DNA from 3 places in the Noviherbaspirillum sp. UKPF54 genome. Region 1 is predicted to be linked to each of the others. Evidence: predicted binding sites of a transcription regulator. Region 1 holds the regulator's gene; each other region holds the start of a gene.
What was found. The regulator HrcA, encoded in region 1, represses chaperone genes, less so after heat shock. The targets are predictions, from matches to a motif close to TTAGCACTCNNNNNNNNNGAGTGCTAA.

Region 2: a site for HrcA is predicted at 1,329-1,355, ahead of groES (co-chaperone GroES). Genes of this name have one in related genera too.
Region 3: a site for HrcA is predicted at 1,895-1,921, ahead of rpoH (RNA polymerase sigma factor RpoH). Genes of this name have one in related genera too.

The regions. Positions count from the first base shown of each region.
Region 1 is NZ_CP040128.1:2,829,352-2,833,474, reverse strand. Features, by position in the region: gene FAY22_RS13080 (outer membrane protein assembly factor BamE) at 1-337, opposite strand, end outside; gene fur (ferric iron uptake transcriptional regulator) at 416-847, shown strand; gene FAY22_RS13070 (PilZ domain-containing protein) at 984-1,307, shown strand; gene hrcA (heat-inducible transcriptional repressor HrcA) at 1,328-2,350, opposite strand; gene FAY22_RS13060 (HAD family hydrolase) at 2,426-3,136, opposite strand; gene FAY22_RS13055 (NAD kinase) at 3,219-4,123, shown strand, end outside.
Region 2 is NZ_CP040128.1:2,715,430-2,719,552, reverse strand. Features, by position in the region: gene groL (chaperonin GroEL) at 1-920, opposite strand, end outside; gene groES (co-chaperone GroES) at 959-1,249, opposite strand; gene FAY22_RS12460 (organic hydroperoxide resistance protein) at 1,526-1,945, opposite strand; gene FAY22_RS12455 (MarR family winged helix-turn-helix transcriptional regulator) at 2,063-2,518, opposite strand; gene dacB (D-alanyl-D-alanine carboxypeptidase/D-alanyl-D-alanine-endopeptidase) at 2,630-4,009, shown strand.
Region 3 is NZ_CP040128.1:3,174,219-3,178,341, forward strand. Features, by position in the region: gene ftsY (signal recognition particle-docking protein FtsY) at 1-95, shown strand, start outside; gene FAY22_RS14580 (cell division ATP-binding protein FtsE) at 97-783, shown strand; gene ftsX (permease-like cell division protein FtsX) at 780-1,706, shown strand; gene rpoH (RNA polymerase sigma factor RpoH) at 1,988-2,884, shown strand; gene FAY22_RS14595 (SCO family protein) at 2,968-3,597, opposite strand; gene cyoE (heme o synthase) at 3,603-4,123, opposite strand, start outside.

The sequences.
Region 1 (4,123 bases):
GCTCGCGCGTGATCGCTTCATTGCGTTGCATGCCTTCCTTCAACTGGGCCACCATTTCACGCGAGATGAAGTTGCCTTGCTGAATATCGACCCGATAAGGGGTGAAGATGCCGAGGAAGCGATGGATGCCGGTTGGCGCGCCGGTGGTCACGCCGGCGGTTTCGTCGGCAGGCTTGGTCTCGGCATTCCGGGCTTGCTGTTCGGGTGCCTTGCCGGACATGGCCGGCTGATCGATCAGGGGATTTTTCGATGCGCACCCGGCCAGACAGGCGACAGCCAGGCAAAGCGCGCCGGCGATGGCTGGTGTACGATCGCTGCGCGAGAAATTCATTCTCATAAAGGGGGTCTCAATTCGTTGAGCAATTGGGGCAAAACGCTATATGATAAAGCAGATAATCCAAATCCGACCAACAACATGCCTAGCAATCCTTCCGAGCTGAAAGCCAGCGGCCTCAAGGCGACGCTTCCGAGACTGAAGATCCTGGAGATCTTCCAGAACAGTACGGTACGCCACCTGAGCGCCGAAGACGTTTACAAGATCTTGTTGACCGAAAACATGGACGTCGGCCTGGCGACGGTTTATCGCGTGCTCACGCAGTTCGAGCAGGCCGGCTTGCTGCACCGAAATCACTTTGAAACCGGCAAGGCAGTGTTCGAACTCAATGAGGGATCGCACCACGATCACCTGGTTTGCCTGGATTGCGGCCGTGTCGAGGAATTCTTCGACGATGAAATCGAAAAGCGCCAGCAACGCGTAGCCAAGGACCGCGGCTTTGATATCGCCGAACATGCATTGGCGCTGTACGGGCATTGCACAAAGGTCAACTGTCCCCACCGCAACCGGTAACATATTGCGGCACTGGATGTTATGAACGACGTCCAGTCAGACTCCGAGGAAAATTCCCCACTTAACATGTCATGGCGGAACTACGCGATAGTAGGGGAGGGAATCGCGTATCGGGTAAAAAATTGGTAATTTAATAATGAAATCCGAAACCAGAAGTTTTCCGCGCAAGATATTCCGATGCCACGCCAAGCTTGCCCTGCCGGGAAGGCCGCCGCTGCCTTGCCGCACCGTAGACCTCTCGCTCAGCGGACTGTGCCTGTTTTTTTCGAAGCAGTTGAAGGCGGGGCAGGCATGCACTGTGGCATTCGAGGCGCCGCTGACTGGCCGGCACGTGCCGGTCATGTTAAGCGCAAAGGTTATTTACAGTATTTTGAGCGGGACTGACGGCTTTCGCACGGGCATCCAGTTCGCGCAACTCGATCCGGCCAATGAAAAGATCCTTGCCGAGCTGATGGTATAGGACGGCTCCTGGAGCCGTCCTCAGGAGTGGCTCAGTGCGCTCGACAGCAGCTTGGCCGTGATGTCGACGATCGGGATCACGCGTTCGTATGCCATGCGGGTCGGCCCGATCACGCCGAGCGTGCCGACGATCTTGCCGTTCACTTCATAGGGCGCGGTCACCACGCTCATTTCATCGACCGGCACCAGTTGAGATTCGCCGCCGATGAAGATTTGCACCCCGGTTGCCTTGCTCGATACGTCGAGCAATTGCATCAGGCTGGTTTTTTGCTCGAACAGGTCGAACAGCTTGCGCAGCGACGTCATGTTGGATGCCAGGTCGGTCACGCTCAGCAGGTTGCGTTCGCCCGAAATCACCACATCGTCGGAACTTTCCGCCATCGCGTCGCTGCCAGCCTCGACCGCGGCCTGCATCAGGCGTGTCATGTCGTCGCGCAGCTGGCGCAGCTCGCCTTGGAGCCGTGCCCGCACGTCGTCGAAGCTGACGCCGGCGTAATGCTGGTTGATATAGTTGGCGGCCTGGATCAGCTGTGCCGGCGTGTAGTCGACGTCGGTCAGCAGCAGGCGGTTCTGCACGTCGCCGTTGGGGGCGACGATCACCAGCAGGATGCGCTTTTCGGACAGCCGCAGGAATTCGATCTGCTGGAACACCGATTCGTGGCGCGGCGTCATCACGACGCCGGCGAACTGGGATAGCGACGACAGCACTTGCGCGGCATTGGCAATGATCTTTTGCTGCGAAGCGCTATGCAGGCGCGGTTGCAGCTTCGATTCGACGGTGGTTTCGTCGATCGACTGCACGGTCAGCAAGGTATCGACGAACACCCGGTAGCCGCGCGGCGTCGGCACGCGTCCGGCGGAAGTGTGCGGACTGGCGACGAATCCCATTTCCTCCAGGTCCGCCATGATGTTGCGGATCGTGGCCGGCGACAGGTCCAGGCCGGAGATTTTCGATAGCGCGCGCGAACCGACTGGCTGGCCATCGGCAATATACCGTTCGACCAATGCCTTGAGTAATGTTTGTGCACGAGAATCGAGTTGCATACCGTTATTTTATGCGAGCTGAGGCAGCGGGAGCCAGTGTTGTTGCAGCGTAGGCTGATTCAAACTTGACTGTTGTTAGACTTCTATTATTCGTTGATATATCCATTGTTCCAGCTCAATGAAGGTGCTGCACACGGCATCGGGACATATATCGGCAGGCAGCACACGCTTCGGCACCAGTTCCGCGCGGTTGATCCAGATGCCCCGCAAGCCAGCCTGTTGCGCGCCTTGCACATCAAGCAAGGGATCATCGCCTACATACACCGCTTCCTGCGGCGCCACGCCGATCGCCTCGCAAGCGGCATGAAATATGGCCGCGTCGGGCTTGGCGCGACCGACGCGGTGCGCCGCCACCGATACTTGGAAATAATGCGCCATGCCGATTGCTTCGAGATCGGCCACCCCATTCGACACCGAGCCCAGCGTCACGCGCTCGCGTAATCGTTCCAGCGCCGGCAGGACATCGCCGAATGGCGTCACCTGGTTGCGCGCTTTCGAAAACACTTCCATGGCCTGGTCGACCAGCGCCACATCCTCGCCGGCGCTCAGGAAAGCCTCGGTCAATCCTGCATGCCGCAGGCGGCGCAGATCCAGCTGGTAAACCGGGTCGGCCGCCATCAGTTCCCGGCGCCGCGCGCGCAGGCTCTCGATCGAAAACCGATCCGCGACGGCGGGCACGTGCGCGGACAGCCAGTCGAACAGGATGTTTTCGGCGCGCTCGATGACAGGGACGATCGGCCACAGGGTATCGTCGAGATCAAACAAAACGGCTTTGATGGCAGGCATATAGATCCATATTGGTGCTAAATGATTCGTTTCAACGAGCGGCTTGTGTAACAGCACGCCAAATTATGGTCTAATCTGCTGCATGTTGCCTTCCAAGCCACTTGCCCCGCCCGCTGCCTTCAAGACCATTGCCATCGTCGGCAAGTATATGGCAGGTATCGCCGAATCCTTGTCGGAGGTGGCCGCCTTTCTGGCGGCTTCGGGGCACGATGTCGTCTTCGAGGAAGCGACCGCGAAAACCGTCGGATTGAGCAATGCAGTCGCGATGACGCCGGCCGAGATCGGCGAACATGCGGATGTGGCAATCGTACTCGGTGGTGACGGCACCATGCTCGGGATTGCGCGCCAGCTCGCTCCATACAATGTCCCCTTGATCGGCATTAACCAGGGCAGGCTCGGTTTCATGACCGATATTTCTCAGGAAGGCATGATTCCGCTGCTGGCCGATATGCTTGAAGGCAAGCTGGAATCGGAGCAGCGCGCGCTGCTGGAAGGTTCCGTGCTGCGCGACGGCAAAATGATTTTTCATGCGCTGGCGTTCAACGATGTCGTTGTGTCGCGCGGCGCCACCTCGGGCATGGCGGAATTGCAAGTCGAGGTCGACGGGCGCTTCATGTACAACCAGCGTTCGGACGGCCTGATTGTTTCTACGCCAACCGGTTCCACCGCCTACGCATTGTCGGCCGGCGGCCCCTTGCTGCATCCCAGCCTGTCCGGCATCGTGCTGGTGCCGATCGCGCCGCATGCCTTGTCCAACCGGCCCATCGTCGTGCCCGATTCGAGCTCGATCGTGATCGAGATCATGGGCGGGCGCGACATCAGTGTGAATTTCGACATGCAGTCGCTCGCCAGTCTGCAGCACCACGACCGCATCGTAGTCCGGCGCTCGGCCCACACCATTACCTTCCTGCATCCACAGGGTTGGAGCTATTACCATACCCTGCGGGAAAAGCTGCACTGGAACGAGTATCCATCCGTGGCGGGGCA
Region 2 (4,123 bases), 110 kb from region 1:
AGGCCGACTTCTTCAGCGATCACTTGGCCGCCGGTCAGGATAGCGATGTCTTCCAGCATGGCCTTGCGACGGTCGCCGAAGCCCGGAGCCTTCACTGCGCAGGTCTTCAGGATGCCGCGGATGTTGTTCACCACCAGGGTGGCCAGCGCTTCGCCTTCGATGTCTTCAGCGATGATCAGCAGCGGACGGCTCGATTTGGCGACTTGTTCCAGCACCGGCAGCAGGTCGCGGATGTTGGAGATCTTCTTGTCGAACAGCAGGACGAACGGGTTGTCCAGAACGGCAACTTGCTTGTCCGGGTTGTTGATGAAGTACGGGGACAGGTAGCCGCGGTCGAACTGCATGCCTTCGACGATTTCGAGTTCGTCGTTCAGGGACTTGCCGTCTTCGACAGTGATCACGCCTTCCTTGCCGACCTTTTCCATTGCTTCAGCGATGCGCTCGCCGATGGAAGCGTCGGAGTTCGCGGAGATGGCGCCGACTTGGGCGATTTCCTTGGAGGTGGTGCAGGGCTTGGCGATCTTCTTCAGTTCGTCGACAGTGGTGTGCACTGCCTTGTCGATGCCGCGCTTCAGGTCCATCGGGTTCATGCCGGCGGCAACGTACTTCATGCCTTCGCGCACGATTGCCTGGGCCAGCACGGTTGCGGTGGTGGTACCGTCACCGGCGTTGTCGGAGGTCTTGGAAGCAACTTCCTTGACCATCTGCGCGCCCATGTTCATCAGCTTGTCTTTCAGTTCGATCTCTTTAGCGACCGAAACGCCGTCCTTGGTGACGGTCGGGGCGCCGAAGGAACGCTCCAGCACGACGTTGCGGCCTTTCGGGCCGAGGGTGACTTTAACGGCGTTGGCGAGAATGTTGACGCCTTCAACCATCTTGGCACGGGCGGCATCGCCGAATACGACTTCTTTAGCTGCCATGTTCGAAACTCCTTATTTATTAGATAGGTATATCTGTATTACTTCTGGACGATTGCCATGATGTCTTCTTCGCGCATCACCAGCACTTCTTCGCCTTCGACCTTCACGGTCTGGCCGGAGTACTTGCCGAACAGCACGACATCGCCGACTTTCACGTCCAGCGGGCGGACCTTGCCATCTTCCAGAATCTTGCCGTTACCGACTGCGAGCACTTTGCCCTGATCCGGCTTTTCCGCAGCGGCTTCCGGGAGAACGATGCCGGACGCAGTCTTGGTTTCCTGGTCGAGGCGCTTGACGATGACGCGATCGTGCAATGGACGAAGGTTCATACAAACTCCTTAATAATCAATTGGTTATGTTTATTGCGGCAGGGCCGCGGATGAGAAATTCGGAAAGCCAGGGAAGTTGTTAGCACTCTCCCCTAACGAGTGCTAAGTATATGGGCGGGGTAGGTTTTTTTCAAGACAAGGTGCGAAACGATTGTCTTTGCTCTAACGAAAGCTGCGCCACCGTCTTGCTGACCGATGGCGCTGCGAGGGGATATTGCCCAGTTACGCTGATTTTGCAATATGCAAGGCTGCGATGGGCGAGAGCCTTTACGACGCTCAGGCCAGCGCTACGTCGACCTCGATATTGCCGCGCGTCGCGTTCGAGTACGGGCAGACTTCATGCGCCTTGCTGACCAGGGCTTGCGCCGTTTCGCGTTCCAGACCAGGAATGCTCACGCGCAGCGCGCCGGAAAGGCCAAACCCGCCATTGCCGTTCGGGCCGATACCGATGTTGGCGGTGACGGAGGCGTCGGCCGGCAGCGCCACCTTGGCATGCATCGCGACGAACTTCAGCGCGGACAGGAAGCAGGCGGAATAGCCGGCGGCGAACAATTGCTCCGGATTGGTGCCTTCTCCGCCAGGACCGCCGAGTTCTTTCGGCATGCTCAGCTTGACGTCGAGCTTGTTGTCGCTGCTGACGGCGCGTCCGTCACGGCCGCCGGATGCGGTTGCTTGTGCCTTGTACAGGATCTGCATGAAGTTCTCCTTTAGTGGTGGTTGGCAAGGATGGGCTACTGTTGGAATTAAATATAACACGCAATTAAATTGTGTGCAAGTTAAGTGGCCGGGAGATGGGCGTGCCGCGGGCGGCGGCTAGCCGCCGTTGCCACGGGTGAGGTCGTTGCGGATGGCCGACAATTGCTCGCGCAGCTTTTCCAGCGCATCGAGCGATTGGCCGCTTGCGCACAGCACCTGGTGCGGAATGGACTGCGCTTTCTTCTTGAGCGCGCGGCCTTCCTTGGTCAGCGTGATCCTGACCTGGCGCTCGTCCGCTTCGTCGCGCGTACGTGCGATCAGCGAGGAAGCTTCCAGCCGCTTGAGCAGTGGGGTGAGCGTGCCCGAGTCGAGAAACAGCTTTTCGCCGATGGATTTCACCAGGATATCGTCCTGTTGCCACAACACCAGCATTACCAGGTATTGCGGATAGGTAAGGCCGAGCTTGTCGAGGAAGGGCTTGTAGGTTTTCGTCATCGCCAGCGACGCGGAATACAGCGCGAAGCAGAACTGGTTATCCAGCGCCAGCGGGTCGGTCGTAGGGGATTTGGACATGGAATTCTGAAGTCGGCGTGGGATAATCAATTAAATTGCGTGTGACACATTAATCATCGTATGCGAATTCTGGAAAGACTCCAAGCTGCCTGTCTCTTATTCACCCTGTGCATGCTTGCCGCTTGTACAACGGCGCAGGAGCTACCGGTTCCGCTGGCCGATGCCTTCAAGCGTGCCGAAATTCCGCTCGACGCCGCCGGCATCTACGTGCGCGAAGTCGGCAATGGTGTCAATGGCCCGGTGCTGTTCGCTTCCAACGCGCGCGCATCCTTCAGCCCGGCGTCGACCATGAAGCTTGTCACCAGCGATGCCGCGCTGGAATTGCTCGGCCCGGCCTTTACTTGGAAAACCCTTGCCTTCGCCGACGGCACACAGGTGGGCGACGTGCTGCACGGCGACCTGATCATCAAGGGCAGCGGCGACCCGAAGCTGGTGATGGAAAACTTCTGGCTGTTCCTGCGCCGGATACGCTCGCGCGGAATCCGCGAAATCCACGGCAACGTCTTGCTGGACCGCAGCGCGTTCGAGCAGGTCGCCTACGATCCGGCCGCGTTCGATGCCGATCCGTTAAAGCCGTACAACGTCGGCCCCGACGCGTTGCTGCTCAACTTCAAGGCCATGACGTTCCGCTTCCTGCCGCTCGAAGCGAACCGCTCGGTCGCGATATCGATGGACCCGCCGGTCGATGCGTTTCCCCTCGTGGCGCCGCGACTGACGGGCGGCCCGTGCGGTGACTGGCGCATCAGGCTGCAGCCAGTCATCGACGCCAATGGCGCGCGCTTCCTGGGCGAATATCCCGCGTCATGCGGCGAGCGCACCTTGTATGTGCATCCTTACCAGATGACGCATACCCAGTATTTCAACCTGGTGTTCCGCCGCCTGTGGGCCGAACTGGGCGGCACGATCACGGGAGATGTGCGCGACGGTTACGTGCCGCCGTCGGCGCGACTGGTGGCGCAGTGGGAGTCGGCGCCGCTGTCGGAAGTCATCCGCGACATCAACAAGTACAGCAACAATGTCATGGCGCGCCAGGTGCTGCTGACCATCGCGAGCCACCAGCTGAACCTGCCCGCCAGCCAGGAGCGCGGCGCGGACGTGGTCAAGGCCTGGCTGGCCCGCAAGGGAATCGACGCGCCCGAACTCGTCGTCGAGAACGGCTCCGGCCTGTCGCGCGCCGAGCGCATCTCGGCCGCGACCATGGGAAGTCTGCTGGACGCGGCATTCCGGGCGCCGACCATGCCGGAATTTATCGCCTCGATGCCGCTGGCCGGGCTGGACGGCACCATGCGCCAGCGCCTCAACGCGCAGGGCGTCGCCGGCCATGCCCATATCAAGACCGGCACGCTGGCCGACGTGCGGGCTGTTGCCGGCTATGTGCTGGCCGCGTCCGGCAGGCGCTACGTGGTGGTGTGCCTCATCAACCATCCGAATGCGATGCGCGGGCCGGAAGTGCAGGACATGCTGCTGCAATGGGTGTACGAGCACGGATAGATGAATGGCTCCAAAGACATGAATATGTGATGTTTCCTTGTGGACATTATGATTACAATGAGCCGCCCGGCAAGACAATAAGAAGCAAGCGCCGGCACGGTAAATAACCATAAT
Region 3 (4,123 bases), 340 kb from region 1:
GCCCGGTGCCGGTGTACTTCATCGGGGTGGGCGAGCAGATCGAGGATTTGCAGCCGTTTAATGCCGAAGAATTCGTGGACGCGCTGCTCAGCTGAGATGATCGAATTTCACCAGGTTTCAAAACAGTACAGCCGCGACAACGCGGCGTTGTCGGAAATTACGCTATCGATTGCCAAAGGCGAGCTGGTTTTCCTGTCGGGACCGTCCGGCGCCGGCAAGTCGACCCTGCTGAAGATGATTGCAGCAATGGAGCGTCCGAGTTCCGGCACCATTACCGTCAACGGCCATGACATCGGCCGCCTCAAGCCGTCCGGCCTGCCCTACCTGCGCCGCAACCTGGGGCTGATCTTCCAGCAGCAGTGCCTGCTGAACGACCGCAGCGTGCTGGCAAACGTCATGCTACCCCTGCTCGTCACCGGCCACCCGCGTGCCGACGCGGAAAAACGCGCGCGCGCCGCGCTCGACAAGATCGGCCTGCTGTCCAAGGCGGCAGACGAGCCGCTGGCGCTGTCCGGCGGCGAGCAGCAGCGCGTTGCGATCGCGCGCGCCATCGTGAACCGCCCGCAGATCATCCTGGCCGACGAGCCGACCGCCAATCTGGACCGTGCCAGCGCCGCCAAGGTGATGGAAGCGCTCCATGCGTTTCACGGCGTGGGCGTGACCTGCCTGATCGCCACCCATGACGAACATATTCTCAATGAGGCAAAAAAGATCATTTATCTTGAACACGGGCGCCTGGTCGGACCGGGCATCCATGCGCCGTTTTCCGGAGATGCGGCATGAATAGCTGGCTGCGGCAACATGCACTCGCGTTCGCCGACGCGCTGCGGCACCTGCTGAAGACGCCCGGCAGCTTCAGCCTGAACGTCCTGGTGGTCGCCATTTCGCTGTCGCTGCCGTTTGCCGGCCTGACTGTGCTGGAAAATGTGCGGCCGGTGTCTCAGCAGCTGGCGGTGGAACCCGAAATCAGCATTTTCATGGCCTTGGACACGCCGCGCGAACGCGCCACGGCGCTCGCGCCGCAGATTCGCCATCTCGTCCAGCAAGACAGCAACCCGGCCAAGCTCGAATTCATCCCGCGCGAGCGCGCCTTGAACCTGCTGCAGGAGCGGACCGGCTTGGCCGATGCCATTACCGCACTCGGTGAAAATCCGCTGCCGGATGGTTATGTCCTCAAGCTGTCCGGCTTTCAGGACGCATCGCAGGCCGGACAGATCGATACGCTGGCGGCGCAGCTGAAAGCCTTGCCGGGCGTCGAGTATGTGCAAGTCGATTCGGCGTGGGTCAAGCGGCTAGCGGCGCTGATGCATGTCCTGCGCCTCGCCCTGCTGTTCCTTGCCGCGACATTGGGCGTCGTGGTGGTTGCGGTAGTCTTCAATACGATTCGCTTGCAAGTCATGACGCAACGCGAGGAAATCGAGGTGTGCCGCATGTTTGGCGCAACCGATGCGTTCATCTGCCGCCCGTTCTATTACATGGGCGCGCTACTGGGTCTGTTCGCCGGCGCGGCGGCGTTAGGCGTGGTTGCCCTGGCGCTGCATCCGCTTAATACGGCGGTGGCCGATTTTGCCCGGCTGTACGCCTCGGAATTCCGCCTGGTTCCGCTGGACTTTGCGAGCACAGTGACTCTTTTGGCAATCAGTGCCGGCATGGGACTGTTTGGAACGCGGCTATCGGTGAAAAAGCATCTGGCGCGCCTTTCCTGAAATGAAGGCTGCAACAGGAGTGGTTTTTATCGGCGACCGGCTACCGCATTCTTACCATTGCAGGCCTTTTCTTGCGCTTGCTTGATTATTCACAATCGCCCGCCGCGCACGCATCTTAAAGTAGAAAATATTAATTAATTGAAACTACGCCATAGTATTTCCCTTATCAAGTCGGTTAAAAATCCTGATTAGCACTCTTACCCGGAGAGTGCTAATATATTTGTGAAATAAGCGGATCACTATGGCTTGTAGGTGGTCTTAGCTCAGGACGTTAAGGAGAAATGATGAGAGCACAATCGGCACTGGTTCCTAAAGGCAATCACGCATTGGCGCTCGGTTTTCCAGGCAATCTGGGCAATATCGAAGCGTACATTTCGGCGGTCAACCGTATCCCCATGCTCACGCATGAGGAGGAAACGTCACTGGCACGCCGCCTGCGGGATGAAAGCGACCTGGGAGCCGCGCAAAAGCTGGTGATGTCGCACCTGCGGCTGGTGGTATCGATCGCCCGCGGGTACCTCGGTTATGGCTTGCCGCATGCGGACCTGATCCAGGAAGGCAATATCGGATTGATGAAGGCGGTCAAGCGTTTCGACCCGGATCAGGGCGTGCGCCTGGTGTCGTATGCGATGCACTGGATCAAGGCCGAGATTCACGAGTACATCCTGAAGAATTGGCGGCTGGTGAAAGTGGCGACGACCAAGGCCCAGCGCAAGCTGTTCTTCAACCTGCGCAGCCACAAGGAAAGCCTGGACGCAATGACGCCGGCGCAGGTCGAAGACCTGGCGCGGGAACTCAACGTGAAGCGCGAAGACGTGATTGAAATGGAAACCCGCATGTCGGGCCATGACATCGCGCTGGATGCGCCGAGCGACGACGAAGACGACAACAAGTTCGCGCCGATCGCCTACCTGTCGTCGGATGCGAGCGAGCCGACCAAGGCGCTGGAAGCGCGCCAGTACGACCGCTTGCAGTCGGAAGGCCTGGAGGCTGCGCTGGACAAGCTCGACGCGCGTTCGCGCCGGATCGTGGAAGCGCGCTGGCTGGCCAACGACGAAGGCTCGGGCGCGACGCTGCACGAACTGGCCGACGAATTCGGCGTTTCGGCCGAGCGCATCCGCCAGATCGAAAGCGCCGCCCTGAAGAAAATGAAAGGCGCGCTGGCGGCATACGCGTAAGCAAATTCGTCGTTCCCAACAAAAAAGGCGTTCCGGTCCGGAACGCCTTTTTCTTTTTCCATAACGGATTCGTTACGACAGATTCATGACAACAAGAGCTTGAGGTCATGCGCGATCGGCTCGGCACCCTGCCCATGCCGCACGAACAGGCGCAGGCGTCCTTGCGGATCAAACACGTAGCTTCCCGCCGTGTGGTCGAGCGTATAGCTGCCCGGCTCCTTGCCCGGCACCTTCTGATAAAACACCTTGAATTCCTTGGCGACCTTCTCGGTTGCCGCCTTGTCGCCGACCAGCCCGAGGAAGCGTGGATCGAACGAAGGAACATACTTGGCCAGCAATTCCGGCGTGTCGCGCTCCGGGTCGAGCGTGATGAACAAGACTTGCACCTTGTCGGCAAGCGGGCCCAGCTGCTGCATCACGGACGCCATTTCAGCCATGGTTGTCGGGCAAACGTCGGGGCACTGCGTATAACCGAAGAACACGACGACGGCCTTGCCCTTGAAATCGGCGAGGGAACGCATTTTCCCAGTGTGGTCCGGCAGCGCGAAATCCTTGGCGTAATCGAGTCCGGTGACGTCCGTATTTGCGAAAGCGGGCTTGGCCGGAGACAGAAACGTTTGCGCGCCGTCGCCCTGCTTGCCGCAGCCATGCAAGGCGAGCGCGGAAAATGCGACCACGCAGGCGGCGAGAATTCTCCGGGATGAAAAGAACATAGCTATCAAAACTTGAAATAATGATCGGCCAGTAACGCCGCAAATAGCAGCGACAAATAGACGATCGAATACGCAAAGGTCTTGCGCGCGAGAAGATCGCTGTAATGCCGCCAGATGCGCCAAGCATACCAGAGGAAGATGGCGCCAAGCACCGCGGCGCTGGCAAGGTAGATCAGGCAGCTCATCCGCACCGCGTAAGGCAGCATGGTCGTTGCCACCAGCACGATGGTGTACAGCCAGATATGGAATTGCGTGAATTCCGGCCCGTGCGTAACGGGCAGCATCGGCAACCCGGATCTCGCGTAATCGTCGCGACGATACATGGCCAGCGACCAGAAATGCGGCGGAGTCCAGACGAAGATGATCAGTACCAGTATCCATGCCTGCATCGGCACATCGTTGGCCACGGCCGCCCAGCCAAGCGCCGGCGGCATAGCGCCGGACAGTCCGCCGATCACGATGTTCTGCGGCGTGGCGGGCTTGAGGACCATCGTATAGATCACCGCGTAGCCGACGAAGGTGGCGA